3 regions of the Paenibacillus sp. FA6 genome follow, and region 2 is predicted to be linked to each of the others. Evidence: riboswitches for the same ligand, from Rfam matches in the RefSeq annotation. Region 2 holds a riboswitch; each other region holds the start of a gene.
What was found. Region 2 has a riboswitch for cobalamin ahead of ACP8HI_RS19580 (anaerobic ribonucleoside triphosphate reductase). Riboswitches for the same ligand answer to the same signal wherever they lie in the genome.

Region 1: it holds a riboswitch for cobalamin, as region 2 does, so the genes downstream of both, ACP8HI_RS02970 (S-layer homology domain-containing protein) here and ACP8HI_RS19580 (anaerobic ribonucleoside triphosphate reductase) in region 2, are expected to answer to the same signal.
Region 3: it holds a riboswitch for cobalamin, as region 2 does, so the genes downstream of both, ACP8HI_RS16850 (ABC transporter substrate-binding protein) here and ACP8HI_RS19580 (anaerobic ribonucleoside triphosphate reductase) in region 2, are expected to answer to the same signal.

What each region holds. Positions count from the first base shown of each region.
Region 1 covers NZ_CP188820.1:643,647-654,421, forward strand. The annotation lists gene ACP8HI_RS02940 (M56 family metallopeptidase) at 1-406, shown strand, start outside; gene ACP8HI_RS02945 (NADH:flavin oxidoreductase/NADH oxidase) at 822-1,859, shown strand; gene ACP8HI_RS02950 (MarR family winged helix-turn-helix transcriptional regulator) at 2,068-2,487, shown strand; gene ACP8HI_RS02955 (hypothetical protein) at 3,038-3,256, opposite strand; gene ACP8HI_RS02960 (DUF4127 family protein) at 3,820-5,586, shown strand; gene ACP8HI_RS02965 (uracil/xanthine transporter) at 5,939-7,237, shown strand; cobalamin riboswitch at 7,275-7,474, shown strand; gene ACP8HI_RS02970 (S-layer homology domain-containing protein) at 7,631-10,775, shown strand, end outside.
Region 2 covers NZ_CP188820.1:4,258,579-4,269,353, reverse strand. The annotation lists gene serS (serine--tRNA ligase) at 1-145, opposite strand, end outside; gene ACP8HI_RS19600 (hypothetical protein) at 523-1,077, shown strand; gene ACP8HI_RS19595 (ribonucleotide-diphosphate reductase subunit beta) at 1,163-2,194, opposite strand; gene ACP8HI_RS19590 (ribonucleoside-diphosphate reductase subunit alpha) at 2,562-4,895, opposite strand; gene nrdG (anaerobic ribonucleoside-triphosphate reductase activating protein) at 4,937-5,443, opposite strand; gene ACP8HI_RS19580 (anaerobic ribonucleoside triphosphate reductase) at 5,440-7,404, opposite strand; cobalamin riboswitch at 7,451-7,714, opposite strand; gene ACP8HI_RS19575 (MTH1187 family thiamine-binding protein) at 7,916-8,218, shown strand; tRNA gene ACP8HI_RS19570 (tRNA-Thr) at 8,303-8,373, shown strand; gene ACP8HI_RS19565 (glycosyltransferase) at 8,719-9,825, shown strand; gene ACP8HI_RS19560 (PIG-L deacetylase family protein) at 9,812-10,312, shown strand; gene ACP8HI_RS19555 (hypothetical protein) at 10,456-10,775, shown strand, end outside.
Region 3 covers NZ_CP188820.1:3,586,975-3,597,749, forward strand. The annotation lists gene ACP8HI_RS16815 (methyl-accepting chemotaxis protein) at 1-698, shown strand, start outside; gene ACP8HI_RS16820 (cobyric acid synthase) at 724-2,337, opposite strand; gene cobS (adenosylcobinamide-GDP ribazoletransferase) at 2,354-3,163, opposite strand; gene cobU (bifunctional adenosylcobinamide kinase/adenosylcobinamide-phosphate guanylyltransferase) at 3,160-3,732, opposite strand; gene cobT (nicotinate-nucleotide--dimethylbenzimidazole phosphoribosyltransferase) at 3,729-4,784, opposite strand; gene ACP8HI_RS16840 (ABC transporter ATP-binding protein) at 4,832-5,608, opposite strand; gene ACP8HI_RS16845 (FecCD family ABC transporter permease) at 5,605-6,651, opposite strand; gene ACP8HI_RS16850 (ABC transporter substrate-binding protein) at 6,648-7,655, opposite strand; cobalamin riboswitch at 7,900-8,063, opposite strand; gene ACP8HI_RS16855 (histidine phosphatase family protein) at 8,197-8,799, opposite strand; gene cbiB (adenosylcobinamide-phosphate synthase CbiB) at 8,790-9,764, opposite strand; gene ACP8HI_RS16865 (adenosylcobinamide amidohydrolase) at 9,761-10,486, opposite strand; gene cobD (threonine-phosphate decarboxylase CobD) at 10,500-10,775, opposite strand, start outside.

The DNA of each region.
Region 1 (10,775 bases), 2.4 Mb from region 2:
CGATCCTATTGAAAACTATCAAATACTTAAGACGAGCTGGAATGGTTCTAAATATGATAGACCTTCGTTTTACCAAGCCGCTTGGCATAGTGAGCCTACTTTATTAACAGGGCTTCGCCGCTTAAAACCAGGGGAGAAGTTACAGGTCGATTTCGGAATGTATACACCGGAAAAAGTAACAGTACAAATGGCGTATTTAACAGAGAGTTTTAATGAATCATTGCTTCCAAGTATAGATGTTTCTGTAATGAATGTTAATGGTGTATATGAATTTGTGAATCCTCCGGCAGCGGTAAGTGATATTCCCACTTCAGGCCGTGTCTTTAGCATTACAGCTACATGGGGTGACAATAGTTGCGAATATGTATTTGCATCAGACGGCAAGTTTGACTATGTAACTGAGTAGTGAATGTTATACGCGGATACCTTATTTATCAGTTTCATTCTTCGTTAACAAAACAGATCAACCACATTGTCCAGACGTGGTTGATCTGTTTTTCAAAATATAAGAAAGTATAAGTTTCACATGAATCAATTTCATAATCGCCGATGCAGCTAAATCGGGTTGCGTAATTATGAAACTGATTCTTGATACTCTATTCCTTATATTTCCGCTGAAACGGGTGACGTCCTTGAAAAATGACGTCGAGGCCGTTTCTACTTGTTTAATCCGACAATAAACCCATGGAACTTATCGGCTGTTGACAGAAGTATCTATATTAGATATATTACATGTATGAGCATGCATTTAATATGTGATTATAAATATTCGTATATATGAGTAAAATAAACTTAGATATATTATCAAGAGGAGAGAGATTATGAAGGATTTATTTACGCCCTATGAAATGATGGATTTAAAATTGAAAAACCGTGTGGTTATGCCACCGATGTGTCAATATTCTGTCGATAACAAAGACGGAATCGCTACGGATTGGCATTATATGCATTATGTGAGCAGAGCAATCGGTGGAGCCGGGCTAATTATTATAGAAATGACTGATGTTGAACCTGATGGCCGAATTAGCGATTATGATCTCGGAATCTGGTCCGATGAACAGATTCCTGCGTTGGCCAGAATCGTTGAGGCCTGCCATTCTTATGGTGCTAAAGTGGGTATCCAAATTGCCCACGCAGGACGTAAGGCTGAGGATGCTCCGGTTCCTGTAGCCCCATCGGCAGTTCCTTTTAACTCTGAATCTAAAACGCCGAGGGAACTAACGACTGAAGAAGTGAAAGGGATGGTCGAGAAATTCCGACTGGGTGTAAGACGAGCTATCCAAGCGGGATTTGATGTCATTGAGCTTCATGGTGCGCACGGATACCTCATTCATCAGTTTCATTCGCCTCTAACAAACCGCAGAACGGATGAATATGGAGAAGATTTAACCCTATTTGGTAAAGAAGTCATTCATGCGGCAAAAAGTGAAATGCCAACAGGTATGCCTTTAATCATGCGTATTTCCGCTAAGGAATATGTCGAAGGGGGATATGGAATTAACGAGAGTCTGGAGTTCAGTAAGGTATATAAAGAAGCGGGAGCAGATATTTTTCATATTAGCGCAGGTGGTGAAGGAGCTATTGCAGCGGCAGGAATGCCAGGAACGCATGCAGCTTATCAAGTTCCGTTGGCTAGAGAATTTAAGGAGAACCTGAATGTTCCTGTTATTGCGGTTGGAAGATTAGATGAACCAGTGCTTGCCAATGCGGTAATCGGGAATGAAGATGCTGACCTTGTAGCAGTAGGACGGGGAATGCTAAGAAATCCTTACTGGACATTGGAGGCTGCGGTCGCACTTAATAAAGAGACAGACATACCCAAACAGTATGGACCTGGATTTCCTAGAATCAAAGGGTAAAGACAACAACCACCGAAAATGATAAACACTTTTTGGGAGACCGACTTTGTTAGCTAAGTGGGTCTCTTTTTTTCATAAAAGATGTTAGGTATAGTAAAGGCTTGAATACGGAAGTATGCTCGTTAAATGATTATCCTAATGTTATAATATCAGGTGGAAAGATAAATGAATTCATCATTAGCTATACACCCGGGAAAGGAATCGAGAGATGAACAATGACCTTATAACTAACTGGTTGACATTAACGCATATACAAATGAACGTAACCAATGAATTAGAAGCTAATTTGCAAGAGAAACATGACCTGTCATTAAAAGAATTTTATTTGCTGTTATTTTTGTCTGAGGCACCAGATAAGAAGCTGAAATTGCAAAAGTTGGAGTCAATGGTTGGTTTAAGCCAAAGCGCTGTATCCAGACTTGTTAGTCGATTTGAAGCAAAAGGTTGTGGGGCTTTACAAAGACATGCATGCGATAATGATCGCAGAAGTATCTACACCTCACTGACACCAATAGGCCAAGATAAGCTCGATAAATCACAAGTAACTTTTAAAGAAATTTTACTAGCGGCTTTTCCAAAGATAGAAGTAGAACAGTTACTGCAACAAATGCTGAAGTTAAAACAATAATAAATATGTTCTAGCTTACTTAAGTCATAGAAACCTTTTTTAAAAGGGGAAATTAATGATCCATATGTTGTTGTAACGATGATAATATTCGCAATTATGATTAAAACGAAGTAAGAACATCGGTAATTTTTCGTTAATAATCGGAATCATTGTAGGTTGGGGATGGAATTTTGGATCGTTAAATAGTTAGGGAGCTACTCCCTTTGATAGCAGAAGAGCAGTGGCAAACGGCTTCCTACATATTAATTCATATAGGCATACTTGTAATTAGAAAAAGAGGATTACCTTGTCTCACACTGTAAAGTTCTGTGCTTAATACAAAATAATCCGAGCTGGTCCTGTATAGGACCGGCTTTTTTTAAATATAAGAAAGTATATAATTCTGTGGATTAAGGTTGCTATGATATACGAAGAGCACCGTATCGGTGCATAGGGCGCATTTGGACAATTTGTTTGTTTAGAGAAATGGAAGAGTGGAGTCGGATGATGGCGGCAAACTCGTTCAATGACAGCTAGGGAAATGAAGGTACTTCAGCTTAAGAATATAGAGTTAATCCTTACTTTTCTTAATATATTCAAGAAACTCTAAAACGATTTGAGATATGGCATCTTCTTGCGGCATATAGATAAACTTGCTTAGTCGAAGGATGTCCTCTTTAAACAATTCAATGAGTTCCAACATGGACTCATGATCATCTTGTTTCGCCGAATGAAGTAAGTCTAGGAATTCACTGTCTGGGATAATTTCTGTATCATTTTTCGCTTCCATTTATTCACCGCCTGTTGGCTCATTTTTAGTTGACGAGCGACTTCGGATTCTGTCTGATCTTGTATATAGAGTTTATACAGAATGATCTTTCCATATGGAGGTAAAGTGTCTATGAGCTGTTGAACCAATATTTTGTTTTCAGTGGAGGTAGTGAAGTTGGGTGTAGCAGGCTCTATTCCATAGAAAGAACATTCCCGTTTATTAATGACTTTAGCTCGATATTGTAACCTCCATGCAATACGATAAACCTCTGTTTTGTAACGTTCATAAACACTCTGTTGTGTCTCAAATGCCAATTAAATCTCTCCCCTTCTGTGTGGTCTATATCTATAGGGAAACTCCAAGTGCATTTCCACAATCGTAATGAGAACATACGTTCTATACATTGTACCATATTTTAGTGATGATTAGTTGTGAATTTGAATTGAAGAACCAACGGACGCAGGCAACTAAATCTATTAAACGTACAGAAAAGAAAAATAGTGAGTCGATTATTGTAAAAGAATATACTTGTCGGTTGTTTTTTTGAACCGTGAATTACCTATATAAGTGAAGGCACAAACATGAAAGAAAAGAAATGGAATGAACTTATGTGCCTATCACTACTGAATGGGGTTGTTAATATGAAAAAAGTTCTGTATGTACCACTTGATGACCGTCCGGTAAACTTGGATGATGTCATCGTACTGGGGAGATCGGCTGGAATTGAGGTCATTACGCCACGTATTAAGGATATTAAGAACCGTCTAGACTCACAAAAAACAAATTCGGGAACGACGCTCCTAAGCACATCTTCACCCACCTTTGGAACAACGTCGAACATTCGCCAATTCATTCTCAATAACGCATCATCTGTTGACGGGTTCATTATTTCGACGGATATGCTTGCTTATGGTGGACTAATCGGAAGCAGACGTCTTCGTGCAAGCAGCGGAGGGACATATCCGAACTACGATGTTGCTACAACAAATCTGTTAGACGTTATTCGCGAAATCAAGCAATGCTATCCGAGTAAACCTGTCTATGTTCTGGACACCATCATGCGGTTGGCTACGTCAGCATATGTTGAGGGTCAGAATTATGATGCTTATACGGAGTCCCGTAACTTTAACCAACAGCCTCGAAAAAGTTTTTCTGATTTCAATGACATTTTGAACGGCTATAATACAAAAACAGACAACACGACTTTTGAAGATTCGGTCTACTTCAACAAGGAGCAATATTATAATGCACGAAGCCATAAATTTAAATCGAACTATTATATCCTGGATCAACTTGCCCGGTTAGATTATATTGACTTTCTGGCGATTGGTGTTGATGATTCATCTACCCAAGGGGTGCAGGCAAATGAAATTTCCTTTATTGAAGGACGCATCAATGATTGGCTTGGAGGCGGTACTGAAGGGCAGAATCCTGACCGTGCTATTATTCTTCCTGACGCAGACGGATTGGGTCATTCGCTCATGGCTCGCATGGCGAACCAGTTGTATCGCTGCGGAGAAAAACCGCGTTACATGGTACAATACTATGGGCCAAATGGTTCAACGATCATTAACCCATACGAGTATATGACCGTGCATCAAAATATTCAGCATCACATTGAAATAATTGGCGGTGAATTTGTCACAAGTGGTTCGTATGACCTGGAAATTATCGCAATTACGGACGCTAACGAAGTATCCAGTGCGGTGAGTCGTATTCAATCTAATGGTAAGAACCGTATCCCGACCATCGCAATTGATTTTGTGGCCAACGGTGCGGCTAATGGAACGGTAACAGGGGCATTACTCGACAGTCCATTCACAGGAGGTCTTCTTGGATACAGCGCGTGGAATACTGCGGGGAATAAAATCGGGATTGCACTTGGAATGGGACAGGCACGGTACGCATATTTGGTAACGGAAACGCATTCCGCAGCCCTAAAGAAGGCAGTGAATGCGCATGGGTCGCTTTTGTTCAAACGTTTCTTGAAAGACTATTACTATAAAGCTGTGGCCATTGCCGAAATCCGAACCTTTTCGAGAGAACATACGCTGTATACGAATGTTCTTTATCCGGATCAAAATATGGGTCTTTTCAACTCGACGAGTGACTACAACCATATGATTATCCTTCTGAGAGATCGGATGCAGACTTACACAAACACCCTTGCAGGGAAAAGTGCCTTCCGGATCGGCTCTTCGACGAATGCTTGCAATGTACGCCAAATCAGCGGGTCAACGTGGTTATTTTCAGAATATTTTAGCGCATCACTTGCGTATGCAAATCCTGATTATATTTGGGAGCGTGTATTTGAAATTACCTTAAGCCCTAAGGTTACATTGGAATGATAAGGTTGATTTAATATAATACCAAGTCAGAACCAAAGGCTGGAACCACAAAAATGGGTGGTCAGCCTTTGGTTTTTTTGGCAGATTGTATTAAGACCAATTAGATTGTACAGATTTCCATTTTGCAAGTTTAAGAGCATGTGGTTATAATGAAATGTTAAAAGGATTTTGCAGTTACTGATATTATGCACAATACATAGCTTCTAAGTGGTAAGCTTCGATAATACGAGAAAGCATAGACTGCATACCTTGCGAGGGGCGGTCTATTTGTTAAGCTTAGCTGACTTTGTTGTTGTGATATCATCAGATCAACAGAAATAGAGATTTTACTAATATAAAGGATAGGGTGAGTATGAAGGAAATTACTTCTCGAGTAACGATATTTGCATCGATACAATGGGTGTTTTTCATTTTTGCTAACATTGTCGTTGTGCCGATTTCAATCGGTTTAGCTTTTGATTTACCTCCCCATGAGGTGGCTACAATTCTACGAAGTTCGCTAATTGTGACAGGTGTCGCGTGTATTTTGCAGGGCTTAATTGGGCATCGGTTTCCCTTGATGGAAGGTCATTCCGGTGTCATGTGGGCTTTAATTCTTAACTTATGCTTATCTGCTCCTACACTTGGACTTAGTCTGGTCGAAATCGGAGGGGGAATTGCTACAGGAATGCTGCTTGCCGGGGCTCTAATTATGATATTGGCTGCCTGTAATGCGATTCCTTTTATTCGTAAGATATTCGGCCCAATGGTGATGAACGTATTTTTGTTACTGTTAACGTTTCAGCTCGCTTTTATTTTTTTTAAAGGTATGTTGACAGTGAATGAAGATGGGACATTGGATTTGCCGATCACATTGTTTTCATTAGGAATTGCTATCTTTGTAGCTCTCTTAAAAATTAAAGGAAGTAAGAACATAGGAAACTTTTCATTATTAATCGGCATCGTCGTAGGATGGAGCCTTTATGCTATGTTCTTTCCAACTGCAAACTCCCTAAGTGGGAACGAAGTTGGTGTTTTTTCGATATTTCCACTGGGCAGTCCAAATTTACAATTTGGGATTATCACTATTACTTTTTTAGGCTGTTTTATTAATATGAGCAATACGATCGCATCTCTTCAAGCAGCTTCTAAACTATTAAATGAAAAGGCTTCAACGAGTCAATATCGAAACTCCCTTTTCTTAACAGGTGCATATTGTATGGTAGCATCGTTATTCGGGCTTGTGTCTTACGCACCGTTTGCTTCTTCTATCGGATTTTTGGAAAGTACGCAAATCTTTCATCGAAAGCCATTCTTTATTGGAGGAGCACTTATTATCATTCTAGGAATCATTCCGTCCCTTGGGGTAATGCTGGCAACACTCCCGATCTCAGTGGGGAACGCAGTACTATTTATTGCCTATCTTCAGTTGTTGGGAACTTCTTTTAAAAGTTTAAAGGGATACACATTTGATTCGATCACTATTCATAGGGTTGCAGCACCAGTTCTCATAGGGGTAAGTCTGATGTCAATAGATGTTAAGCTATTCGCTAATCTACCTGCTGTTGTACAACCCATAATTAGTAATGGATTCATCATGGGAGTCCTTATTTCTCTGATCATGGAGACTACCATTAAATGGGGAGATATTGACAAGAAAATATTAACATGACAAAAGAAGATATATTAGATATGATGATGACCAAGATAATAAAATAAGAAAAACAGGTGCCGATGTTTTCGTTCGATAGACTGAACGATGAATTGGTTAAAAGGGAAGTGGGTGACAATCCCACGCGGTCCCGCCGCTGTAATAGAGGAGTCCTTGCAAGAAACCACTGGGAAACTGGGAAGGTTGTAGGGATGATGATACTTGAGCCAGAATACCTGCCTGTTTTGATATACCTTAACTCTACGATGGATAGGAAGGTGTTTTTTAGTGCACGCTAATCAGCTGTTTACTCTATTAAACCCCTTAACTATGTCATGTTGAGGGGTTTTTTTATTGTGTTGGTGTCATCACGTTTTTTACTATGAGCAAGAGAATGAGAGGAAGTTTGTACAAATGAGAAATAATAGATTCATAGCTTGGTTACTTGTTGTAAGTGTATTTTTGTCCATGTTTTCAACTAGTTTGACTGTGTCATATGCGGATGTAATAAAATCTGTACCACAAGTACATACGAATATGGAAGAGGAAGATACAGAAAGTCCAATTATTGTAGTAGAAGGACTAGTAAATAATGAGGAAGTAACAGAAAGGGAATTTGGTTTTAAAGTAACGGTCACAGACCATGTATATCATGATATAACGCCAGAGGTTAGGTTAAATGGCGTTGTCATATCAGCCTCAAATGAGGAATACAAAGTTTCTCTAGATGCTGGCGATAATATAGTTATAATAACTGCAATAGACGGAGCAGGAAATAAGGCAGAGGAAACTCTAGTCGTCCATTACAAAGAAGTCTTCAACAAAGTAAGATCCACCGATGTAATAAAGGAACAGTTAGATAAGAATCTTACTTTTCTTGTTCAAACCGTAGATAATCCGACATTTGGAACGATTAGCGGAGAGTGGTCGATTCTATCACTAGCAAGAGCCAATTATCCTGTGCCTAGTAACTATTACGAAACTTACTATAGCAATGTAGTAAATAAAGTAATTGAATTAAGTTCAAATAAAAACAACAATGGTCATCTTGATAAAAATAAAAGTACAGAACATTCAAGAGTAATACTGGGACTCGGTTCCATTGGCAAAGATATAAGTGATGTCGGTGGGTACGATTTAAAGAAATCTCTAGCTGATTTTAATTATCTTCTAAGACAAGGTATTAATGGTCCTATCTTTGCTCTTATCGGACTTGATAGTAAGAACTACGAAGTACCACAAGTGCAAGGCGTGACCGTTCAAACAACGAGAGAAATGCTCATACAATATATTTTGAATGCAGAAATAAAGAAGGGTACTGATGCTGCAGCAGGATGGGCATTAGGCAGTGGGGGCCCAGATCCCGATATAACGGCAATGGCACTACAAGGACTTACGCCATATTATACAACGAACACGGATGTAGGAGCTGCAGTTGATCGGGCAATTACTTGGTTATCACAAGCTCAAAAGGACGATGGTAGTTATGCAAGTACGGGTAATTTTGCGGGCTTGGGTAGTAGCAACACTGAAAGTACTGCACAAGTTGTTGTAGCTTTAACCGGATTGGGTATCGATCCACATACAGATTCAAGATTTATCAAAAATGGAAAGTCAGCTATCGATGCTTTACTTACCTTTGCTTTACCTGAAGGTGGCTTTAAGCATATTGCATCAGGGCAAGTAGATGGAATGGCTACGGATCAAGGTACGTATGCACTTGTTGCTTATGATCGATTTGTAGATGGTAAAAACCGTCTTTATGATATGACTGATGAAGTACCAGAAGTACCAGAAGTACCAGAGTCACCAAAAGAAATAGAAGTAACCTTGCCATCTGGCGATCAACCAGAAGTTGTCATTCCAGAAGATGAGCTAGATTATATCATTCCTATCCATCTAGAGGATAGCAACAAAGAAATCACATTAGAAATCCCAGCTGATAAGAATTCGACGGTTAGTGTTAATTTGCCTGTGAACAGCAGTTTACCTGAATTAAAGGCTACGAAGGGGAATGTATCCTTAGTTATTCCGAAGGGTTCACAAGTGACAAGTGGTGATGCATCTGCACTTGAATTAATGACATCTAAAGATAAAACTGATGCGGCATTAATAAATAAAGTGAACGGGATTGTTCCTGAGGGTGAGAAGCTGGATAACATTATTCAAGCGTTCTCCATGGGCGGCAATACAAGGATAGAGTTTAGCCAATTTATTACGTTAACCTTTGCGGGGATGAGCGGTAAGGAAGCTGCTTATATCCAAGGTGGGTCCATTCATGCGATTCACAAATATGCTGGTGATTCAGAAGGGCTAAATAGTAGCAATAATGAGTACGCCTATGACAGTGGAAATGACTTAATCGTCAAAACAAACCACTTTACTGATTTCATAGCGTATACTTCCAGCGTAATAGAAACGCCTGGCGGTGACGGTGATGGAGGGAATACCGGCGGTGGAACCGTTCCTGTTCCTCAACCCAAACAATATGTGACGCTTTCAGTCGATAAGCTAACCATCAACAAAGATTATGTGGTTACACCTACAAGTGTGGAAATACAATCTGGTGATACAGCATGGACAGTATTAAAAAGAATGCTTGATAGCAGAAGTATCAGCTACGATTATATATGGACTGAAAAATACGGGAGCGTATATGTAGAATCTATAGCTGGTGATGGAGAATTTGACCACGGTAGCGGTAGTGGCTGGATGTATAATGTCAACGGTTGGTACCCCAACTATGGAGCAAGTAAGTATACTCTAAGTGATGGCGATACGCTACAATGGCGTTACACTACTGATCTAGGTGCTGACTTAGGAGAAGACCTGAGTAAGTATGAGAAGACTCCAGATGGTTCTATATCGATGGGTCAAGGAATCGTCATTCATCCGGATGATAAAACACCTGTCATCAATGTTCCAAAGGATATTCAAAAGGATTACACCTTGAATATAGCGAAGGAACTGAAAAACACAATTAATATCACAATTAACATCCCGGATGTTACATCAAAAGTATTCCTTACTCTAAAAGATGTCATAAGCAATATACCCATGATCACAGTTACAAAAGGGGATATTTCACTTGTTATTGAGAAAGGTACCCAATTAAAAAGCGGAAATACAAACATAGAGCTGATTACAACAATGGCTCCGAATGATACTAAAATTCAAGAGTTAATCAAAGACGGTCTAAGCAGCAATGATAAGTTTGTTGAAATTAACCAAGCCTTCATTATGGGTAATACAGCGAGTTCGGTTGTATTTGATAAGCCGCTCACCTTAACCTTTAAGGGTGGAAAAGGGCAGCATCTAGGGTTTATTGAATCCAATAAATTTACACCTATTAAGATTTATGAAACAGAACAAATAGGCTTACAGGAAACAAAAGGAAATGATAAGAAAACCTATGCTTTTGTTAACGGTAACGATTTAATTGTAAAAACAAACCATTTCACTACTTTCGTTTCCTACACTGTAGGTAAAGCTGATGTAACAACCAAAGTTGATTCGGTAAATAATGTTGATTTGAAAAAAATGTATACAGATGCTGATG
Region 2 (10,775 bases):
CTCTTAAATCTTCAGTCTGCTTCAATAGATCGCGTCTCTTCTGATCCCAGTTCAGTAAATCGGTGACCGAAAGTTCTATTCTCTTCTGTTCAGCTGTTCGTTGTACCAAGTCCGGATTGTCCCGGATAAATCGGATGTCTAACATGTCTCACGAGCTCCTTTGTCTGAAAAATACACAAAAACGCCCTCATCCTTTGGGACGAGGAGCGTCTGCTCGCGGTGCCACCCAACTTGATCGAATCTGTCTATGACAGTATTCGATCCTCTTCGGTTCCGCGGTAACGGACGGATGCCGGCTAACTTAGGGAGAGGAAATACTTACTCCGGTCGCCAACGCCTCACAGTTGGATGCTGATCAAAGGCGTAATGTCACTGTTCAATTCTTTGTGAATTAGTATAGCGTATCCGAGGAATAAGCGCAATATGCTTTCTGTCATTTAGACCACAATTGATATTTCTTTTGTCTAAAGAAGGAAACCAAATCCATTTTCATACGTTATTGTAAGAGAGGAGGGATTTATTGTGAAGAAAAAGACCAAAGTGATGACGAAGGCAATCATCGCGGGTTCAGTGATACTAACCTGTTCTCTATTATTAATGGCTTCAGGCTGTTCATCAGAAAGTGATGAGGCGGCTGCGATAAAGGTAGGTAAGAGTTTAAAAATGATGCAATACCAGGTCCAAGTTGCTGATATCGAAACGGAGATAGAGGATATATCGAAGGAACAAGAGGCAAAATTGAAGGTACAAGAAGCATACAAGCCATTCTTAACGGAAAAGGGATATATAGCATTTGTAGCCAACAGACAAAGTGGGATAGCTTCACAGTATGCACGTAAGAATAAACTAAATACGCAGGTAAAGAAAATTAAATTTGAAAATATGGAACAAGACAATATGGAAAAGGATACATTCTCTTTTCGCTACAGCATAGACATTGAACTAAGCCCCTCAGAACTGACCTCGTCTCGAGGCCATAGTGTAGTCACCAAAACAGGACATATGACGATCGTGAAAGAGGATAACGAATGGAAAGTACTTAAAGATCTTGACAATGGCTTCTTGGCGGATGAATAACAAGATATATTTATGTATGTGAAAAAAAAGGGGAGGTGGCTTGTAGGCCACTTCCCTTTTCGTTGTATTTAATTGATCATACTTATTACAGATCGTCAAACCCGTTATCGTCGCCCACTTTACCGTAGTTACGAGATTTCGCTTCGAAGAAATCTGTCTTCGTTGAATTCAACGCATCATCGGAGAAAGGCTTAATCCAAGGCATACAGTTCACATCTACACCTTCATAAGCTTTATCCATACCCATTAAAGTAAGACGTTTATTCGCTGTATATTTAATATAATTCTCAAGCTCGTTGAGATCGATACCAGGAATATTACTTAGAGTATAATGCGCCCAATTTGTCTCTAATTGAACAGCCTTATCAATAGTTTTGTACACATAAGCGATGTTTTCTTTCGTGTTAAGCTCTGGGAAGTCAAGAAGAAGCTGCTTAAACACCTCAGCAAAGAAATAACAGTGCTGATTCTCATCACGTTGAATATAAGAGATCATTTGGCTAGTACCCATCATTTTCTGATCGCGAGCCAAGTTATAGAAGAAAGCAAACGTACTATAGAAGAAAATTCCCTCTAAAATCAAATCAGCTACCATAGCGTGGAAGAACGTTTGTGGAGACTGCTCATCCCGGAAGGTTTGATAAATATCTGAAATAAAGCGATTGCGTTCCAGAAGGACTGGATCATGCTTCCAATATTCAAATATTTCCTTCTGTTCCTGATCGGAGACAATAGAAGAAAGTACATACGAATACGATTGATTATGCACAACTTCTTGTTGACCAATAATAGCCGAGATGGCTTCTAATGAAGAATCTGTGAAATATCTCTTAACATCCCCTACAAACATCGTCTGCATGGAATCCAACACAGCAAGAAGTGAAATGTTAATTTTGAAGATGCGTTGCTCTTCAGGATCCAATCTTGCAAATTGTTGTGCATCCTTGGACATAGGAATTTCATCTGCAATCCAGTGATTTAACAATAGGACCTTATATAATTTATACATATGAGGCATACGAATATCGTTCCAGTTCAGAATACCTGAGCATTCGCCCTCGATAATCCGTGTAGATTGGTTTGGTGCCTCAGTATTGAAAATTTGTTGCAATTTCATAATTGTATTACTCCTTTTATAAAAAAATACTTTTATTAATGCACTCCCGCATTTGCGGAGCAAACAGGAAGTTAATTCTGGTTTGTTCTATGCACTCCCGCATTTGCGGAGCAAACAGGACATGTAGCTCGCGAAGTAAGAGCTACTTCACTTCACTCGTAGTGAAGCGGGTCCCCCGTAACGCATTCGCGAAGCGAACAGGGGGGGACGATAAGCGCTCCTAGCACGAAACGATCCTCACACATAAGAGCCCAATCCCCTCACTCCGCCAAAGAGTTTCGGGTGTCCAGAGGGCAGAGCCCTTGGGGCCCTCCCTTGGAAGGGAGGGTTTGGGAGGGATCGAAAGTGGTTTGGAAGGCTTCGAAACTTAGGAACTGCAGCTCTCACATTCATCAATCGTCAACGCCCGGCTACGTACATAGTAAGTTGTTTTCATACCGGAACTCCAAGCATGAAGATGCAGCGATAAGAAATCAGTCGCTTTAATATCAGGGCGAACATACAGATTGAAGCTTTGGCCTTGATCTACATGACGCTGACGGGCAGCGGCCATATTGATGGACCAATGTTGATCTATATTAAACGCTGTTTTATAGAACCAGATCGTCTTATCAGATAGATCCGGTGCTGGGTTAGCAATCTTATAAGTCGTTTTCTCTTCATAAGAAAGCAATTCATACAATGGATCGATGCTGGCTGTGGAGCCGGCGATAATGGAAGTGGAACCATTAGGTGCAATGGCGAACATCCAAGCGTTCCGTACGCCGTTCTGTTGTACATCTTGTTGCAATTCCTGCCACTGTGAAGTCGTTACATATTGACCTTCATGTTGACCATCTGTGTAGCCACGTTGTGTAAAGTATTGACCACTTTCCCAATCAGAGCCCTTAAATTTCGGATAATGACCCTTTTCCTTGGAAAGTTCCATACTAGAACGAACGAGCAGGTAGTTGATTTTCTCATAAAGATTATCGTTATATGTGACGGCCTCATCGGATTCCCAGCGAATACCTTCGAGAGCTAGTAAGTGATGAAGTCCGAAGGTTCCTAAGCCGATGGCGCGATATTGACTATTGGTATATTGAGCTTGAAGCACTTCAATATTATTAATATCGATGACATTATCAAGCATCCGTACTTGAATGGGAACGAGACGATCCAATACACCGGCTGGAACAGCACGAGCCAAGTGAATGGAGTTCAAGTTACAAACGACGAAATCACCAGGAATTTTCGAGATGATAATTCTCGTTTGTCCGTCCTTAGTAACGAGTTCTTCTTTTTCCACAACCGTTGCCGATTGATTCTGCATAATTTCCGTACATAGGTTGGAGGAATACACCATACCATGTGCACTATTCGGGTTAGCCCGGTTTACCGTATCACGGTAGAACATATATGGCGTACCTGTTTCTAGCTGCGACTTCATAACACGCTTCATAATATCGATCGCCGGAACGGTAATACGGGACAATAATGGATGATCAATCGCTTCGGCATATTTATCACTGAAGGAACCTTGACCAAGGGTTTCGTCATAGAAATCTTCAAGTCCAAGTGGACGACCGTTGCTATCTTTCCAGCCCATGACCTTCTTGACTTCATGAGGACAGAATAGATTCCACATTCCGCGATTCTCCACAGCGCTCATGAATAGGTCGGGAATACAAATTCCGTGGAATACGTCATGTGCTCTCATACGCTCATCACCATTATTTAATTTGAGGTCAAGAAACGCGAGAATATCCTTATGGAACACATCGATATAGACTGCGATGGCACCTTTACGAGTACCTAATTGGTCTACGCTGACGGCGGTATTGTTGAGCTGACGGATCCAAGGAATGACACCTGAGCTCGTGTTCTTATGTCCGCGAATATCTGATCCACGTGCTCTTACCTTGCCGAGGTAGACACCAATTCCACCGCCCATTTTACTAAGACGGGCCGTATCGGTGTTAGAGTCGAAGATGCCTTCCAAAGAATCATCAACGGTGTCGATGAAGCAACTTGAGAGCTGTCCGGCAACCTTTTTACCAGCGTTAGACATCGTAGGGGTAGCAGCAGTCATATATAAATTGCTCATAGCCCAATAGGATTCCTTCACAAGCTCCATGCGTCTCTCAGCGGGTTCTTTATGCATAAGGAACATGGCAATGACCATGTAACGTTCCTGTGGAAGCTCCATGATATGTCCATCGAAATCTGTCGTAAGGTAGCGTTCTGTAAGAGTTAAGAGACCAATGTAATCGAATAAAAGATCACGTTTATAATCTATGAGCTCACCGAGTTCTTCGATCTGTTCTTTCGTATAGTATTCAAGTAATTCTTCTCTGTATATACCTTTGTGTATCAAATCCGTGATCAATGGGTAAAGGGCGCCATAAGGCTCATCGGCATACGATTTATAACGGCGGTGATGAGCAGCTTTTTTATATAAAGTAGTTAGTAGAGAACGAGCTGCGGCAAACTTCCAGTTAGGCTCCTCTTTCGTAACTAATTCTAAGGCAGACATTGTAAAGGCATTGCTAACATCTTCTCCTGTGACTTCATCTCGACGGAGCTTGGCTAATACACCGCGGATCAATTGATCCTTATTAAGCATGTCCAATCCTTCAAGAAGGCGATCAGTATAGATGGAGAGACGCTTCTCATCAAAAGCGAGCTGGCGGTTATTCGGTTTTACTACGGAATGTGGCATGAATGTCTTCCTTTCAACATGAGTATTTCAATTTTTGATAATTAAATTTGCAACATTATAGCATCGTTGAAATCTAAACTTGCTTGAATGTCTATAATACGCTGATTTGAACTCCCGCGAAAGGGGAGACTGGTATTCTTTAAAGATTGTACAAAAGGACCATCGATGACGACTTGGCATTTCTGGAGCAGATGGTATTCCGCTGAGTGAACGGAAGCAATGAGATCCTCATATATATAGCCGGTATAGATCCATACGGAGAAGTTAGGAAGAGTTGCCCGAACCTTATCAATGAAATCAGCTGCCTCATCTGCTGAGAAGAAAGGATCCCCCCCAGCTAGCGTCAACCCTTCAAGTAGGGGGTTATTAGCCATTTCAGTAATGATCTCTTGTTGACGTTGTTCCGTAAAAGGTTCTCCGTAGTTGAAGTTCCACGTTGCTGGATTGAAACAACCGGGGCATCGGTGACGACAACCACTAAGAAAGATGACGGCCCGCAGGCCATCACCTTCATTAATGGATTCAGGATAGTAGCCACAAATATTCATCTGTGTTTGACCCGATCGCGTACCTCGGCTTGCTTGGCCGCATTAAAGCGAGTCTGGTAATCACCCGTTAGGTAACCGGTCACTCGACGCAGGCGATACATGGGCACGTCGATTTCCTTTGTTCCACAGTGTGGGCAGGTATCCCCGATAATGCCTTCGTAATGGCAAGCGCTACAACGATCAATAGGATGGTTAATGCTGAAATAGCCAATATTTTGTGATAATGCAAACTGAACTATTTTGAGAAAAGCAGTCTGGTTACTACGCACATTTCCATCTAATTCAATATAAGAGATAGCTCCTGCATTGCACAATTCATGAAAAGGGGCTTCAAGTGAAATCTTCCGCGCAGCTGGCAGGTTATAATACACCGGTACGTGAAAAGAATTAGTGTAGTATTCGCGGTCCGTTACGCCTGGAATGGACCCGAATACTTCTCGATCTTTTTTCGTGAACTTGCCTGACAGACCTTCAGCTGGTGTAGCCATCAACGTGATGTTAAGATCATGTTCTTCACTCTTCAGATCACAGTAGCGACGCATGGAGGAGATGAGTTCCAAGGCTTTGGTATATACTACATCACTTTCAGCGTGATGTTTACCATACATAGCCTTCATGCATTCACCCAGACCGATGAAACCTATGGACAGGCTACCGTGCTTCAAGCATTCTTCTACGGAGTCGTCAGGACCTAGCAGTTCTCCGCCTTCCCAGACCCCTTCACGCATCATAAAGTCCGAGGCTTTGGCAGGTTGGCGAGATTGGATTTTGTAACGGTGTAATAGTCCATCAAGTGCGATATCTAGGAAATGATAGAGATCTTGTTGGAATCCATCCTCATTAGGCTTGATATTGCCATTAACTACACCGTGTTTGATACCCAACTTAACAAGATTAATCGTATTGAAGGATAAGTTACCTTTACCAGACAAACGGTTGCGACCATGTCGATCGGCAAGCACACGAGTACGGCAACCCATCGTAGCGAATTCAGTATTGGGATCTGCTGGATCATAATACTGTAGGTTGAAGGGAGCATCTATGTTGGCGAAATTAGGATACAATCGTTTCGTTGAGCATTCAACCGCCTTCAAGAAAAGATCATAGTTAGGATCCCCTGGCGACTGATTGATACTACGTTTGCATTTGAAGATTTGAATGGGGAATACAGGTGTTTCGCCACATCCAAGCCCGTTCATGGTTGCGCTAAGTAAACTATCAATGATCATTTGACCTTCAAGTGAGGTGCATGTCCCATAATTGATGCTGGTGAATGGAATCTGACCTCCAGCGCGGCTGGACATCGTATTTAGGTTATGGATTAAGCTCTCAGCAGCTTGAAGGCATTCTGACCTAGTTTCTTGCATAGCAAAAGAATAAGAACGTGGATGAGAGTTGGGTAACGATAGGTTACCTAGATGGATGTTACACTCTTCGACCACAGAAGTCTCATTAAAGTAGTGTACCCCTTTTTGAAAATGTTTCGCAAATGACTTGGCGACATATGGAGCTAAATCATGATCCAGTTTGCTCCCGGAAACGCCGCCGTATTGAGAATTTTGCTGACATTGAAATATTATCGCAACTAAGGCCATCGCAGTTGAAATGGATTGTGGTGTGCGAACACTGCCACTTCCTGTACTGAAGCCCCGAGATAGAAGTTTGTCGAATGGAATGAAGATACAATTCGTGCTACCTACCGCGTATTGATCAAGATCATGTACATATAAATCATTATGATCCACGGCAGCCATGAGTTGTTTGGGGATTATGTAATATCTTGCGTACCATTTAGCATATTCACTGCCGAATTTCCCTATTTTCCCTGAAAAGCTTTCCCCATTCAGATTGGCATTCTCACGTAGCATTTCTACATTTAGACTCTCTGTAATATCGTGGCCAAAACCTGATACCTCATGTAGCATCTTTTCTTCCAAGGAGAAGCTACTTCTAGATTCCATAAGTACCATTATTATATTCCACCCTTCCTATTTCACCGTAGGATTTATTGTGTATGTCGAACAGGCAGGTCTCCTGACTTCCCAAGCAAACGGATTCGTGCTCCATATATAGATGGAGTTCGTTTATTCGGCAACTAGCGCCTTCCCATAAGCTTGTGCTCACAGTGGCAATGGCTGTGCCTATTCGACTGCAATATGCAGCTCGATTCTTGGGTTACAGTGGCGGGACCGTGATGGAATTGCACCATACTTCCCTTTTAAGATCCGGATTTGATGTACGAGCCGAATCACCTGTTTTCACTATATTTAGTGGCGCTATATAAATCTAACTCAATATATGGTGTTTGTAAACAAGTATTAATGAAAGATTCTCATGAAAAAATCATGAAAACCCTGCCAAGCCTTCTATGACTTGCGTTTGCGAGAAAGAATAAAATATTTGTGTTATATTTTGCGAAAAGAATGTGAAATGGTTACAATAGATCAAGAAATGTAAGAGGAGGAAATAAACATGGCGATTGCAGAAGTGACAGTCATTCCGATAGGAACGCAAACAACAAGTCTAAGTGCTTATGTTGCGGATATGCAGCGAGTTCTGAAAGATCAGCAGGGAATAACGTATCAATTAACATCGATGAGTACCATCATTGAAGGGCCTCTTGAATTAGTATGGAGTGCTATTGCCGCATTGCATGAATCTCCATTTCTATCGGGGGCAGAGAGAGTCTCTACGTCTGTTAAACTGGATGATCGTCGGGATAAGGCATCCTCTAGTGCACAGAAAATACAGTCGGTTCAAGAAAAATTAAAGTAATCTCAAATCTGCCAAAGAGTGACCATTGTTTTTTGGTAGATTAGAGTTGAAATAATGGTTTTCTGAAGGAAAGATGCTATTTATGCTGGTGTAGCTCAGGGGTGAGCAACACATTCGTAATGCGTAGGCCGGGGGTTCAATTCCCTTCACCAGCATCCTGCAAGACCTTATGTGGCGCGGATTCTCATATTTGAGAATCCGCGCTTCTTTTGCTAGATTAGAAAGTATAATTTTTTTCGTGGAACTTATTGTGTTGAAGTTAATTCGAAAAAGATCGAAACCGGAGGAAAAAGAGGGAAGTCTAACCCCTACTCCAAGAGAAGAAAGATGCATTCCGCCCCTGATAATAACTCTTGTACCAAAGACGCCGACAGGCGTTTTTCTTAATTTAAAACATATTTTTTAAGAGTTTAGTTATAAGCCGTTTCGAATCTTGTTTCTTACCATTTAATAATAGAAGAATATAAAAGAAATTCTTCAAAAAGAATGGGGTGAAGAAGTTGGATGATAAAGATGTAAGAGTGCTTATGATTTTGGATGCCTTTGACATAGGTGGAACAGAGACGCATGTTCTTTCTCTTACAAAAGAATTATTAAAACAAGGAGTATCAGTTTTTGTAGCAGGGGACGCAGGGCCTTTGGAAAATAAATTTAGAATGCTGTCATGTGAAGTCTATAATTATAAAAAAAATAAGGAAGAATTTGTTGAATGGACACGAACCAAAGGAATAAACTTGATCCACGCTCATTTGGAGAGTAGTGCCAGATATGCGGTACAATTATCTCAAAAGTTAAATATTCCGATGATTTATACGATTCACGGAACTTACTACGATAACTCGATATTGCACGAGGCAATCAATAAATGCTCAATTAAACCTACTTTTATTAGTGTCAGTATACCTGTTCAGAAATGGTTGGGAAATAAAGGTATCTATTCGATCCATGTCCCAAATGGGATTGATATGAATGAATTTGCTGTAAAGAAATCAGATCTCAAGGAAAAATTAAATATCCCTGAAAAATCTAGAGTTTTACTGTACGCCAGCAGACTGGAAGATGAGAAATATGAGATATGCAAGCTGTTGTTAAAGGCATGTGAAAATAAATTGCTTAAAGAGTTTCCAGACATGCATCTTCTTATTGCCGGTGACGGTATGAAGACCGAAAAAATAAAAACGCGTATTAACGAAACAATCAAATCAAATCGCATCCAGTATATAGGGAATCGATTGGATATGCCTGATTTGTATTCAATAAGTAATTATGTTGTGGGAACTGGAAGAGTTGCTTTGGAAGCCATATTTTGTGAGCGACCAGTAATAGCTATCGGTGCAGCTGGAACCTTCGGATTGGTAACATTAGATAATTTTGATAAGGCAATGCAGTATTACTTTTGTGATCATAAAATGCTTCTTCCCTTGAACCAAGCTAATATTACAAACGCTGTGAAAGATGCATTGCTCTTGGAAAACCCGAATTTACTTGGTAGCAAAGGGCTGAGACAACAGGCCGAACAAATCTTTGAAATTTCCGTTGTATCCAATGATATATGCAAAATATACAAGAAGAGCATACGAAAGGAGGAGGGCTATGACTTACAATAAGTTAATGATTGTTGCACATCCGGATGATGAAACTATTTTTGGCGGAGCTCAGCTGATACAAGAAAAGGGGTGGAAGGTCATTTGTGTGACAAACGGTGACAACAAGGTAAGATGCAAGGAATTCAAGAAAGTAATGAAAAAGGTAGATGCAGAGTATGAAATATGGAAGTACGAGGACAAATGGGGCGGTGATTTTGACCAGTCTCGTTTAAAGTCAGATTTGGAAGAGGTGTTAGCAAGGCAACCATTCGACAAAGTTGTAACTCATAACCTAGAGGGAGAATATGGTCACACGCAGCATCAAGTTTTATCGAAACTAGTTCATGAATTAATAGAGAAAGATATTTATGTGTTTCATACTTCAGATATAAAATTAGATGACGATATATTAGCGAAGAAAAGAGAAATACTCAAATGCTTTAAGAGTCAAGATATTAAATGGTTGAAGAAATATATTCAGTTTGAAGAAATTAAGAAAGTACGCTAAGGAATGAATTCGATAGAATAATGATATGATTGCCTCCCCCGCCTCAAGTCGAGTACACCACTAGTCCGTGGACTGGTGTTATTAGTTTCCTAATATTGTATGATGAATAAATCAAGATCACTGAATTGGGGGAGTTACTTTATATGCGCGGAAAACATAGGTCAATCATGATGGTGGCAGTCGTTTCGATAATAATACTGGCTGGATGCACCAATAAATTTGAGGATTCGATCTCGGATTGGGCTGAGGAATTAAAGAACGATGGTATTCATAAAGAGATATCGCTCACACAAGAGATAGGTTCTGCATCGGATCTACTGTTGGAAAATGAGGTAGGCAGCATCGAGGTAACAGCGACCACGGATGATCAGATGACGGTGAGCGCAACGTTCTCATTTCCTAATAAGCCATCACGTGAATCCAAATATCAGGAAATTATCGACAATACTGAAATCTCTGTAGT
Region 3 (10,775 bases), 670 kb from region 2:
AACAGGTAGCTGAAGCAACTAATGAAGCTGTTAGTGGTAATTTACTAGCACAACGTGCTATAGAGCAAATGCAACGATTAGAGCAGACCTCTATAGATTCTCTAGAATCCTTCCGTTCCATGAATAAACGTTCGCAAGTGATTGGAGAAGTGGTTACTTCGATATCCGAGATTACTAAGCAAATACAAATGCTCTCACTTAATGCATCTATCGAGGCTGCTCGTGCTGGCGAGCATGGAAGGGGATTTGCAGTTGTTGCAGGAGAGGTTCGTAAATTATCTGAGCAATCCCGCATTGCAACTCAAGACATTGAGGAACACTTATTAACGATCCAAAAAGACACTGATGCCTCAGTTACTACGATGAGTCATGTCCATCAAGAGGTCCGTTCGGGTAAAGAATTAGTACAAGATGCTGGAAAAGCCTTCAATCAGTTAGATATTCTCATTCACAATGTTAATCAGAGCATACAAGCCGTATCCGCAGCAACACAACAAGTATCAGCAGGCACGGAAGAAGTCAGTGCATCTGTAGAAGAAACGGCATCAATCACATCAAGATCTCGAATAAGTATGCATGAAATCGCAACTACAAGTGAGCAACAATTGAATGAAATGGAGCAGCATCGTTCAACCGTAACTCGTCTCCATGAGCATGCTATTCAGCTACAAGAGGCTATCCAACAATTCAAAATATAGTTATTCATCTACCACATTAACTCATTCACTCAAGGCGCCGATAGGCGTCTTTCTTATGGTAGACACCCATAATATCGTATATCTTCTTCATATCGATATGGTTGCGGACCACCTCAGCGATTCGATCGAATTCCTGTTCCTTGAGCGTACTAGAAGTAAACGTCTGACCCAAAGGTCTCAATCCTTTGTTTACACGGATACCATCCAGCCAGGACCTGCGGAAATGATCGTTATGAAATACGCCATGAAGATATGTACCCCATCTCCCACCATCTTTCGATCCCCAACCTTCATCTACGAGTTCTCCTGTTATTCGTTCTACCTGAAACAATGATGCTACATTATTCATGTTCAAGCAACCCGTTTCTCCCATATGAATCTCGTAACCTTCCATCGGGATAACGCCCGTTTTTGATTCCGTAACAAGGGCAAGGGGATGACCCATTGCTAGAGCACCTTGAACACGCACAGTCGTTTTTTCTTTCAGAAAGGTCGTCGTGACTGGAAGATAGCCGAGCCCTTTGGCACTTCGAGGTTCTCCACCCTCAACTGAAAAAGGATCGTGCAGTATCTCACCCAACATTTGATACCCTCCGCAGATGCCTACAAGTTGTTGCACTCCTGATTTCATAGCTTCTGCTATTCCATCTTCCAATCCCTGCAACCGAAGGTAGTCCAAATCCCCGATCGTGTCCTTCGTCCCCGGTAGAATGATAACATCAGGTGATCCCAACTCTGTAGCTGACTTCACATATCTAATGGAGACATCCTTCTCCTCTCGCAACGGATCAAAGTCCGTAAAGTTAGATATTCTCGGATATTGAATAACAGCGATATCGATCTCACGCTGCTCCGCTACCTTCTGACGCAATGTATCTAACACAACAGAATCCTCTGCTTCAATCTTAATCTCTTCAATAAATGGTAGGACACCTAGTACTGGAATACCCGTACGTTCGGTAAGCCAATCGAGCCCTGGTTCAAGTAAAGCAATATCACCGCGAAATTTATTAATAATGAACCCCTTCACTCTTTGCCGCTCGTGGGGTTCTAGTAGTTCTAACGTTCCAACGATAAATGCAAATACACCACCTCGATCAATATCTGCAATTAACAATACTGGAGCATCCGCCCAACCTGCTAAATTCATATTAACGATGTCGTTGCTCTTTAGATTAATTTCTGCTGGGCTTCCCGCGCCTTCCATCAATACGATATCATATTGTGCACGTAACCGATTCAACGCATCCATCACGGTATCTTTCGCCTTTGGCAAGAACAAACTCCGATAGTCTGATGCACTCATTTGTTGATAAGGTTCACCATGAACGACAATCTGTGAGAACATATCTTTCACCGGCTTAATGAGTATAGGATTCATATCCGTTGTAGCTTTAATACCACAAGCTTCAGCCTGAACTCCCTGTGCACGACCAATCTCTTTTCCATCCTCCGTGACATAAGAGTTCAGAGCCATATTTTGCGATTTATAGGGGGCTGTGCCGTATCCATCTTGTGTAAAAATACGACATAAAGCAGTGGTAATGACACTCTTGCCTACATCTGAGGCCGTCCCCTGCAACATCAGTACTTTTCCAAAAGAACCCTCACTCAGATTGTGAGATTCAGATTTCTCCATATTCATTCTTCCCCTCTCACATAACATTGTGTAACAGCACTAGCATCAGCAACGCCACAACTTCAAGAAATTCATTAAGAGCACCATAAGTATCCCCTGTTAATCCACCTAATGTAGCGTTCAGTCTTCTTGCCATCCACGTTCCTGCAACCCACGTTCCAAGAGGAATCGTAATGAGTCCAAACCATGCTGTAGTCCATGAATGGCTATTTATATGGACCATAGGTGCTATTGATGCTGCAGCTCCTGTTAACACAATCGTAATGAGTAATGTCGCCCATATTTGTCCTTTATCCAACCCATTCAATTGTCCGGCCAAGCCATCCTTCCCACGGGCCGCGGGCCATGAAGACATGGCATGAACCATGAACCAGCGACTCCAAATCAAAGGCAGGAGAAGAAGCCCTGAGTAATCAAGTCCGTCCACTAACAGTGAATAGATTAATGAGAGCTTAAGCATTAGAAGCAATACACACGCTATCACACCCATAGCTCCCACACGGCTATCCTTCATAATGTCCAGCATTTGCTCACGAGAACGATAACTTAAAATTCCATCCGCCGTGTCCATCCAACCGTCCAAATGAAGTCCGCCTGTAAGCCCAACCCATAATATTAGGGTTAGCACTGCTGCAGGTAAAGGCGGCAGTAAATAGACAAACCCTGCCGCTCCTGCCCACACGACCAACCCAATAACAGCACCTACGAGCGGGTAGAACTTCACACTTTGGCGAAAAAGCGTCGGTGAATAATCAAGATTAGCTTTAACAGGAAAGCGTGATAGAAATTGAAAAGCGGCCGCAGCCGCTTGTCCCCATTTGATCATAGTTTATACTCCCTGCTCTTCAGCTCAATAGGAATCCCTGCCGTAACCAGAAACACTTGAGCACAGTTTCTGGATATCGCCTGATTCATGATCCCTGCTAAATCGCGATATATTCTTCCTAATGGATATTCCGGTACAATCCCATTCCCAACTTCATTAGTTACCATGATCAATTGTCCTGGATACAATTGCACCTCGTCTACCAATTGTAGAATTTCAGCTTTTACTTGCTCAAACATATCCGTCTTTCCCTCAACTGACAGAAGAATATTAGATAACCATAGTGTGAGACAGTCCACCAGGATGGTAGGTGCAGAATCTTCTTCACCAAGACTGTTCTCACGCCAAGCGCTCAGAAGCTTAACGAGCTGAAATGGTTCTTCCACAGTACGCCATCGATAGTTAGCTTCATCTCTCTGTAGCTTATGAAGAGCAATTCGCTCCTTCATCTCATCATCGAAGGCTTGAGCGGTGGCCACATATACTGCCTCTTGTGAAATGGACATGCATAACTTCTCAGCAAAGCTACTTTTTCCACTTCGTGCCCCACCTGTGACAAGTGTGATCATGTCGTCTGTTCCTTCGATTCACCGGAAACGCCCGCACTTTCGAATGTTGCCATTTCGTTAACAATACGGCACGCTGCATCTACAAGATGTAGACATAGTACGCCACCTGTACCTTCACCAATACGGAGGTCTAATTCCAATACAGGACGAAGACCCAACTCTTGTAACAAGAGACGATGTCCCTGTTCATGAGAAGCATGTGACACAATCATGTAATTAGCGGCTGCTGGACAGATTGCTTTGGCGAGTAATGCTGCCACACTAGAAATAAAGCCATCTATAATAACGGGACAACCATTTACGGCTGAGCCAAGAATGACACCCACTAATCCACCAATTTCAAGACCGCCCACCTTAGCTAGAACATCAATGGGATCAAGCGGATCTGGGGCATTCACTTTCAACGCCTGTTCAACAACACTAATCTTATGCTCTAAACGGGAATCATCAATGCCAGTCCCTCTTCCAACGGCATCCCTAACACTAATTGTCGATAGTGCGCAGATCACTGCCGAGCTTGCCGTCGTATTTCCAATACCCATCTCGCCAGTTATAAATAATTGAACGCCACGTTTGACAGCATCTTCGACGACATTGACTCCAACAAGGATGGACTGTATTGCTTCCTCATAAGTCATGGCAGAACCTTGTGCCATATTCGCCGTACCGTAGCGTATTTTGCGCGATAGTAGATTAGGATGGGACAACTCACTATTCACTCCGATATCTACGCATACGACTTCCGCACCCGCTTGTCGAGCAAGTACGTTAACAGCTGCACCGCCCGCAAGGAAATTCTGAATCATCTGAGGAGTCACTTCTTGTGGGAAGGCACTCACACCTTCTTCACATACCCCATGATCCCCCGCCATAATAATGACTTCTCTACGATCAAAAGATGGCTTTACAACTCCTGTGATACCAGCAAGTTGTATCGCCATAGTCTCCAATTTACCCAGACTTCCAGGTGGAACCGTCAGATTACTTATATGTAATTTCGCGGCCTGTATCGCATCCTGATTAAGACCACGAATCTCCCCGATACGTTCCATAATGTCCAAACTCACTCATCATCACTCCTTCTAATAACATCATCCATTCAATAACGGGATAGAAGGATCTGCGGGACACCGCTAACTGGATGCTGGACAACCGCTGGATCCACTTCGTAGACCCTGCGGATGTTATCCTTCGTTAACATTTCTTCCGGCGTCCCTATTCCGACTACTTCCCCTTCTTGTAACACTAACAGTTTATCACAGAATTGAGCTGCCAAATTCAAATCATGGAGTACCGCAATAACCGTAATCCCTGTCTCTTTGCGCCAGGTAGAAACCATTTCCATGAACTGAAGCTGATAGTAAATATCCAAATATGTTGTCGGTTCATCTAGCAATAAAATACGTGGCTCCTGTGCCATCACTTTACCCAATGCGACACGTTGCCTTTGTCCACCACTGAGTTCATCCAATGGGCGATCACTTAGATCAATCAGTTGTAATCTGGACATGATGTCATCAATAATGGTTGCAGAATTATTACCCCGATCTCGTCCGAGCCAGTCTTGAAATGGGTATCTACCCATTTCTATAATATCTCGAACCGGATAATGAATCGCAGGAAGACCATCTTGCTGGAGTACGGCTAACATCTGAGATAGCTCCCGTCGACTATAGTCCGAGACATGACGTCCCTGAATCATAAGTTCCCCGCTACTGACCTTATCGACTCCAGATATTAGTTGGAGAAGTGTTGATTTACCACTCCCATTAGGACCGATGATGCCCCACCACTCACCTTCTCGTATCGACCAATCTACATCTCGAAGTGCGGAGAATTCACCATATTTTTTGGATACCTTTGTCACCTCGATCATATCATACCTCCGTTCCTCTGCTTCTTATTACGGTACAGCAAATAAGCAAAGAACGGCGCACCTATGAATGCTGTAACAACTCCAAGCGGAATTTCCGTAGGAGCAAGAAGTGAACGCGCAACGGTATCACACCACATGGTGAAGATCGCGCCCCCAAGTGCTGATAATGGAACGATAAGTCGATAATCAGGTCCGGTAATCAATCTAATGATATGAGGAATAACGAGTCCTACAAATCCAATCACACCGGATACGGATACAGCCGCTGCTGTAAGCAAGGTGGATATGATCAATGTTCTCAGCTTAAGTCGCTCCACATGAAGACCCATATGCGCAGCCTGACGTTCGCCAAGTGCCATTAAATTCAAAGAACGTGCACTACCCCAAATAACAACAAATCCAACCAATACGTATGGCAACAGCATAAGTGTATATGACCATCCGCGGAAACTAAGTCCCCCCATCGTCCAGAACATGATCTCATTAATCGTCTGCTTCGACATCACAGTTAAGAAGGATACGATTGCACCTAGAAATGATTGCATAACAACACCGGATAAGATCAGACTATTTGTGGGGATCTTACCTCCATCGCGTGCTAAAGATAGGACTCCCCAAAGAGTCAATATGCCAGTTAAGAAAGCAACCAAAGGAAGAGTCCAAGCACCTACAAGTGAATACTGCATTCCGAAAAAAATAATAACAGCCGCACCAACAGAAGACCCAGAAGATACTCCAAGCGTAAATGGGTCAGCTAGGGGATTACGCAATACTCCCTGAAATCCAGAACCAGCAACTGCAAGTGCCGCGCCAACCAGCATACCTAGTATAATTCTAGGCAATCGCACCTTAAGCAGTATCTGTTCATATGCAGGACTCCATGTTGGAGTGATCGCATCACCAGCCCAAGGTAATCGGTGCAATAGAATCCCTATAATATCCTTGATAGGGAGCTCCACAGCCCCCATTCCAAGGCAGAGCAGGAAGCTCACGATAAGCAAGATTACCCCAAGTCCTCCATACCCAGCCAGTTTTTTACTCATGGCTTCATAAGTTCAGGATAAATAGCATTTGCAATGACTTTAAGACCTTCTGTCACCCGTGGACCCGGACGGCTAAGCAGGTTATCATCTAATGCATGAATAGCATCATTCTTAACCGCTGTAATTTTATTCCAGCCACTGCGAGCTTTAATAATCTGGTCTAATGTTTCCTTTGTATTCTCATCAATGACATTCTTGGAGTACAGAATGACATCAGGATTATCATTAATGATTTTCTCTTCACTGATTTCATTCCAACCCACCATATCTCCGGCAACGTTAACTCCGCCAGCTAGGGTGATTAACTCGTCCATAAACTCTCCACTACCTACCGTCCAGCCTAGGGAAAACTCAATATATACTTTCTTTTTCTGATCAGGAGTAAGTGATTTAACCGCTTCTGTCACTTCATCTCGCTCTTGTTTCATTTTTTCTGTAACGATCTTCGCTTCTGCTTGATGATCTGTAATCTGACCATACAATTCAATATTTGCAATGACATCATCCACCGATTTCGGATCTGTCTTGAAGATCGTAATTCCTAGACCACGCAGCTTCTCAGTAGCTTCTACACTCATAGAAATACCTGTAAGGACAAGATCTGGTTGTGCCGCAATAATCGCTTCCTCGTTTGGATTGTACAGACCACCCATTTTGGGCTTCGTTGTCACAGCTTCTGGATAATCATCATAATCAGATACTCCAACAACTTGATCATCTAATCCTAGCGCGAACAAGGCTTCCGTCTCGGCTGGGGAAATAGATACAATCTGCTTCGGAGCCTCTGTAAATGTAAATGTTTCACCTGTCGCATCCGCTACGGTTAGTGGATATTCCGTTCTCAATTCATTTGCCTGTTCTACGGGTGGAGTGACTTGTTCTGTAGGTGTTGGTGCTTGCCCTGTTACTTGCTTCGGTTCATTGTTACTTCCACAAGCCGCAAGTGATAGTACGAGTATGAGCGCTAAAGCCCCTGTGGTCCAATTCTTCCAAATTTGTTTCATTATTATTTCTCTCCTCTATCTTCTTATTCCATCATGTGCGAGATGCTTTCCTTGTTATTTCAATGAATCCCCTTTTCGAAAGGATATACGCATAGCAAAAACCCTGATCCTCTATTTCTAGAAAGAACCAGGGATTACGTCTGTACAGGCATCATATGTTACTACTATAGATGCCGTATGTTATGTACCTAAAATAAATCACAGGCACTTCCACAAGCCAAACGTAACCCTTTCCTCGAAGGATCGTCGTACTTCTCATAAGGCAGGTCTCCTGACTCACAGGTTAGCTAACATTCCTGATTCACAGTGGCGGGACCGTGCCGGATTCACACCGGCTTCCCCTTTAACTAGAGTTAAAAGCAATTATTTCAGCTTCTACATTCCTAGACCTTATAAGGTTATTATATTCATTTAAGCACAGTTCTTGCTTCTCTATTCAAAATTATAGATCAAAAAGAGATACCTTACAAACCAATTGTTAACAAGACCTTATAGTTCGAGTTCAAAAAGTCGGATTTTTGAACATCCTCTAAATATTGGGTCATTTTAAGCGTCCTACCCATTGCCCCTCATACATCGTAAGCTTCAACGATAACAAGCTTCCCGGATCAACGGTGAAATCCCAGAACATCAAGTCAGGAATCGTCATCGTGGCGAGTTGTCTGATGACCCCACCATGTGTAACAAGCAGTATAGAACGCATAGGGTTGTCGTTATCTTCTTCTTTCATAATACACACCAAACTGTCCATAAAGTCCACCAGTCTCTGCTGAAAACATCCCCAAGATTCTCCTCCTGGCGGAGTCACCGTTTGAGGATTGTCCAGCCATTCTCTATACATATCAGAATGCTTTAACTGATCGTAGGTCTGCCCCTCCCAATCTCCGAAATCCATCTCTCGCAAACGTTTATCAAAAGCCACCTGATCAGCTGAAGTAGGATATATCAAATCTAACGTTTCCCTACATCTCTTCAGATCACTGCAGAATACCTTTTGGAACACCCTTTCTTTAAGGGCTTCTTTCACTGACAAAAGCTCCAACTGTGACTCTTCGAGTATTCCTATATCCGTATGTCCCAAATAACGTTTGTCCCTGTTCCACTGCGTTCTGCCATGCCGAATACATACCAATTCTAACTCCATAATGTTCCACCCCAACCCCATATAGCAATAATACATAACACGAGGAATAACAGCGATGCGACTAGCATCAACCGTATGGTTGACTTAATATCCCCCTTAGCCATTGGACGTAAGAACTCACCCATATAGGCGCGAAAAGATACATCACCGTGATACGTATTCTCACCCCCGAGCCGGATACCTAGAGCTCCAGCTACAGCTGATTCAGGAAATCCACTATTAGGACTCGGATGGAGACGGGCGTCATGTCTTATGGTGCGATATGACCTTTTATAATCAAGACGCATAAGCCAACTACTAACGACCAATAGTACCCCTGTTATTCGAGCTGGAATGAAATTAGCGGCATCATCCAATCGGGCCGAAGCCCATCCTAAGTTGATATATTTATCATTCTTGTAACCAACCATGGAATCTAATGTATTCACAGCACGATAAGCCATCGCCAGTGGGGCTCCTCCAATAAGTGCATAGAACAACGGTGACACAATGGCATCAACAATATTCTCTGCGACGGTCTCGACTGTTCCGCGAACAATCTCAGGCTCTTCCAAATGGTCTGTGTCACGTCCAACAATCATGCCAAGTGCTTGCCTCGCAGCAGGTAGATCCCCTCGGTCAAGGTGGTTATACACCTCCATACCCGCATCCTTAAGTCCTTTCGTAGCAATCGTCGTAGCAATTAATACGATTTCAGCTCCCACTGCAAGCCACGGATGAATCATATAAAGGCCTCTCAACAATGCCCACGTTATAAGCAGCGAACCGCCCACTATCATGATTGGGAGTAGAATTCCGGCTTTTTTCAAATTCTCCGGATGAGAGACATGATTACGAATCATCTTCTCTATCCGTTTGATACTATTACCCATACCGATCACAGGGTGGGGTAGCCAACGTGGATCTCCAATGATCAAATCTAATATGTAAGCAGCCCATAGAATGAATATGGCCCATCCCATCATGACGGCTTCACTCCTGCAGCCCGCAGGCTCTCTTGTACCGCGCCATAAACCACTCTTCCAATAGCAGCTCCCAGATCAGTGGCCGTTCCACAGTAGCGATGTTCTATAGAATAGGAAGAGGATTGGCTGACACCTAGCACAATAGCATCCGTCGTAGTTCCCGTAGCGACCAACCCATTCTCGGCGTCCCGAATACCCAGATCCCCTAGTGCTGCTGTCTTCGCTTCCACAGCTGTCATGATAGCATTCACCATCGCTGCTTGCGTCAACTTCGCGTCAATCATGAGCATAATATTGATCGTTCCGGGTTGATAGACTGGGAACGTAGTGCGTTCAGATCCAGCACGTGCACCGTTCGATACTCCCGCTGTTGTACAACAGAACAAGGATGCGTCTTTGCCGTTCTCTTCCAGAACTGCAGCATGTTCCAACCGAACAGCCGTCAACAATCCTGCAGTCGTTTCCTGAGGATAACCCCAATTCTGAAACAATTCCGCGACATCTTTTTCTGGATTAGCACAGTTATAGAACCGATCTACATAGATATTAGCTATTCGATCGATCTTCCCTATACCTCCCCCATATATTGCACTACTAAGACTATCCACAGGGCTTGGGCAATGGAGTAACAAATGGCGCTCTTGTCGGGTAAGGGTTAGACCGGGCCAGAGCGTAGATTGATACACGTTGTTTTCATCATTTACAAAAGGTGTTGTCATCATTATTCTCCTATTCTTATATCACTATCTCCATCACATTCTGTATCTCCGCTAGAAATAACCGATTAGCTTTCGAGTCTTTGACAGCGATTCGAATATGCCCTTCTTCCAGCCCAGCATACATCGCACAACTACGAATTAATATCCCCCGCAGGCCAAGTTCACGCTGCATATCTATCGCACGCCATGGATTAGGAAGCTCTACCAACAAGAAATTTGCTTCTCCTGGACTCACTTTACATCCTAACTGTGTAAGTGCTTCGACAAGCACTAATCGCTCAGTAGCTATCAG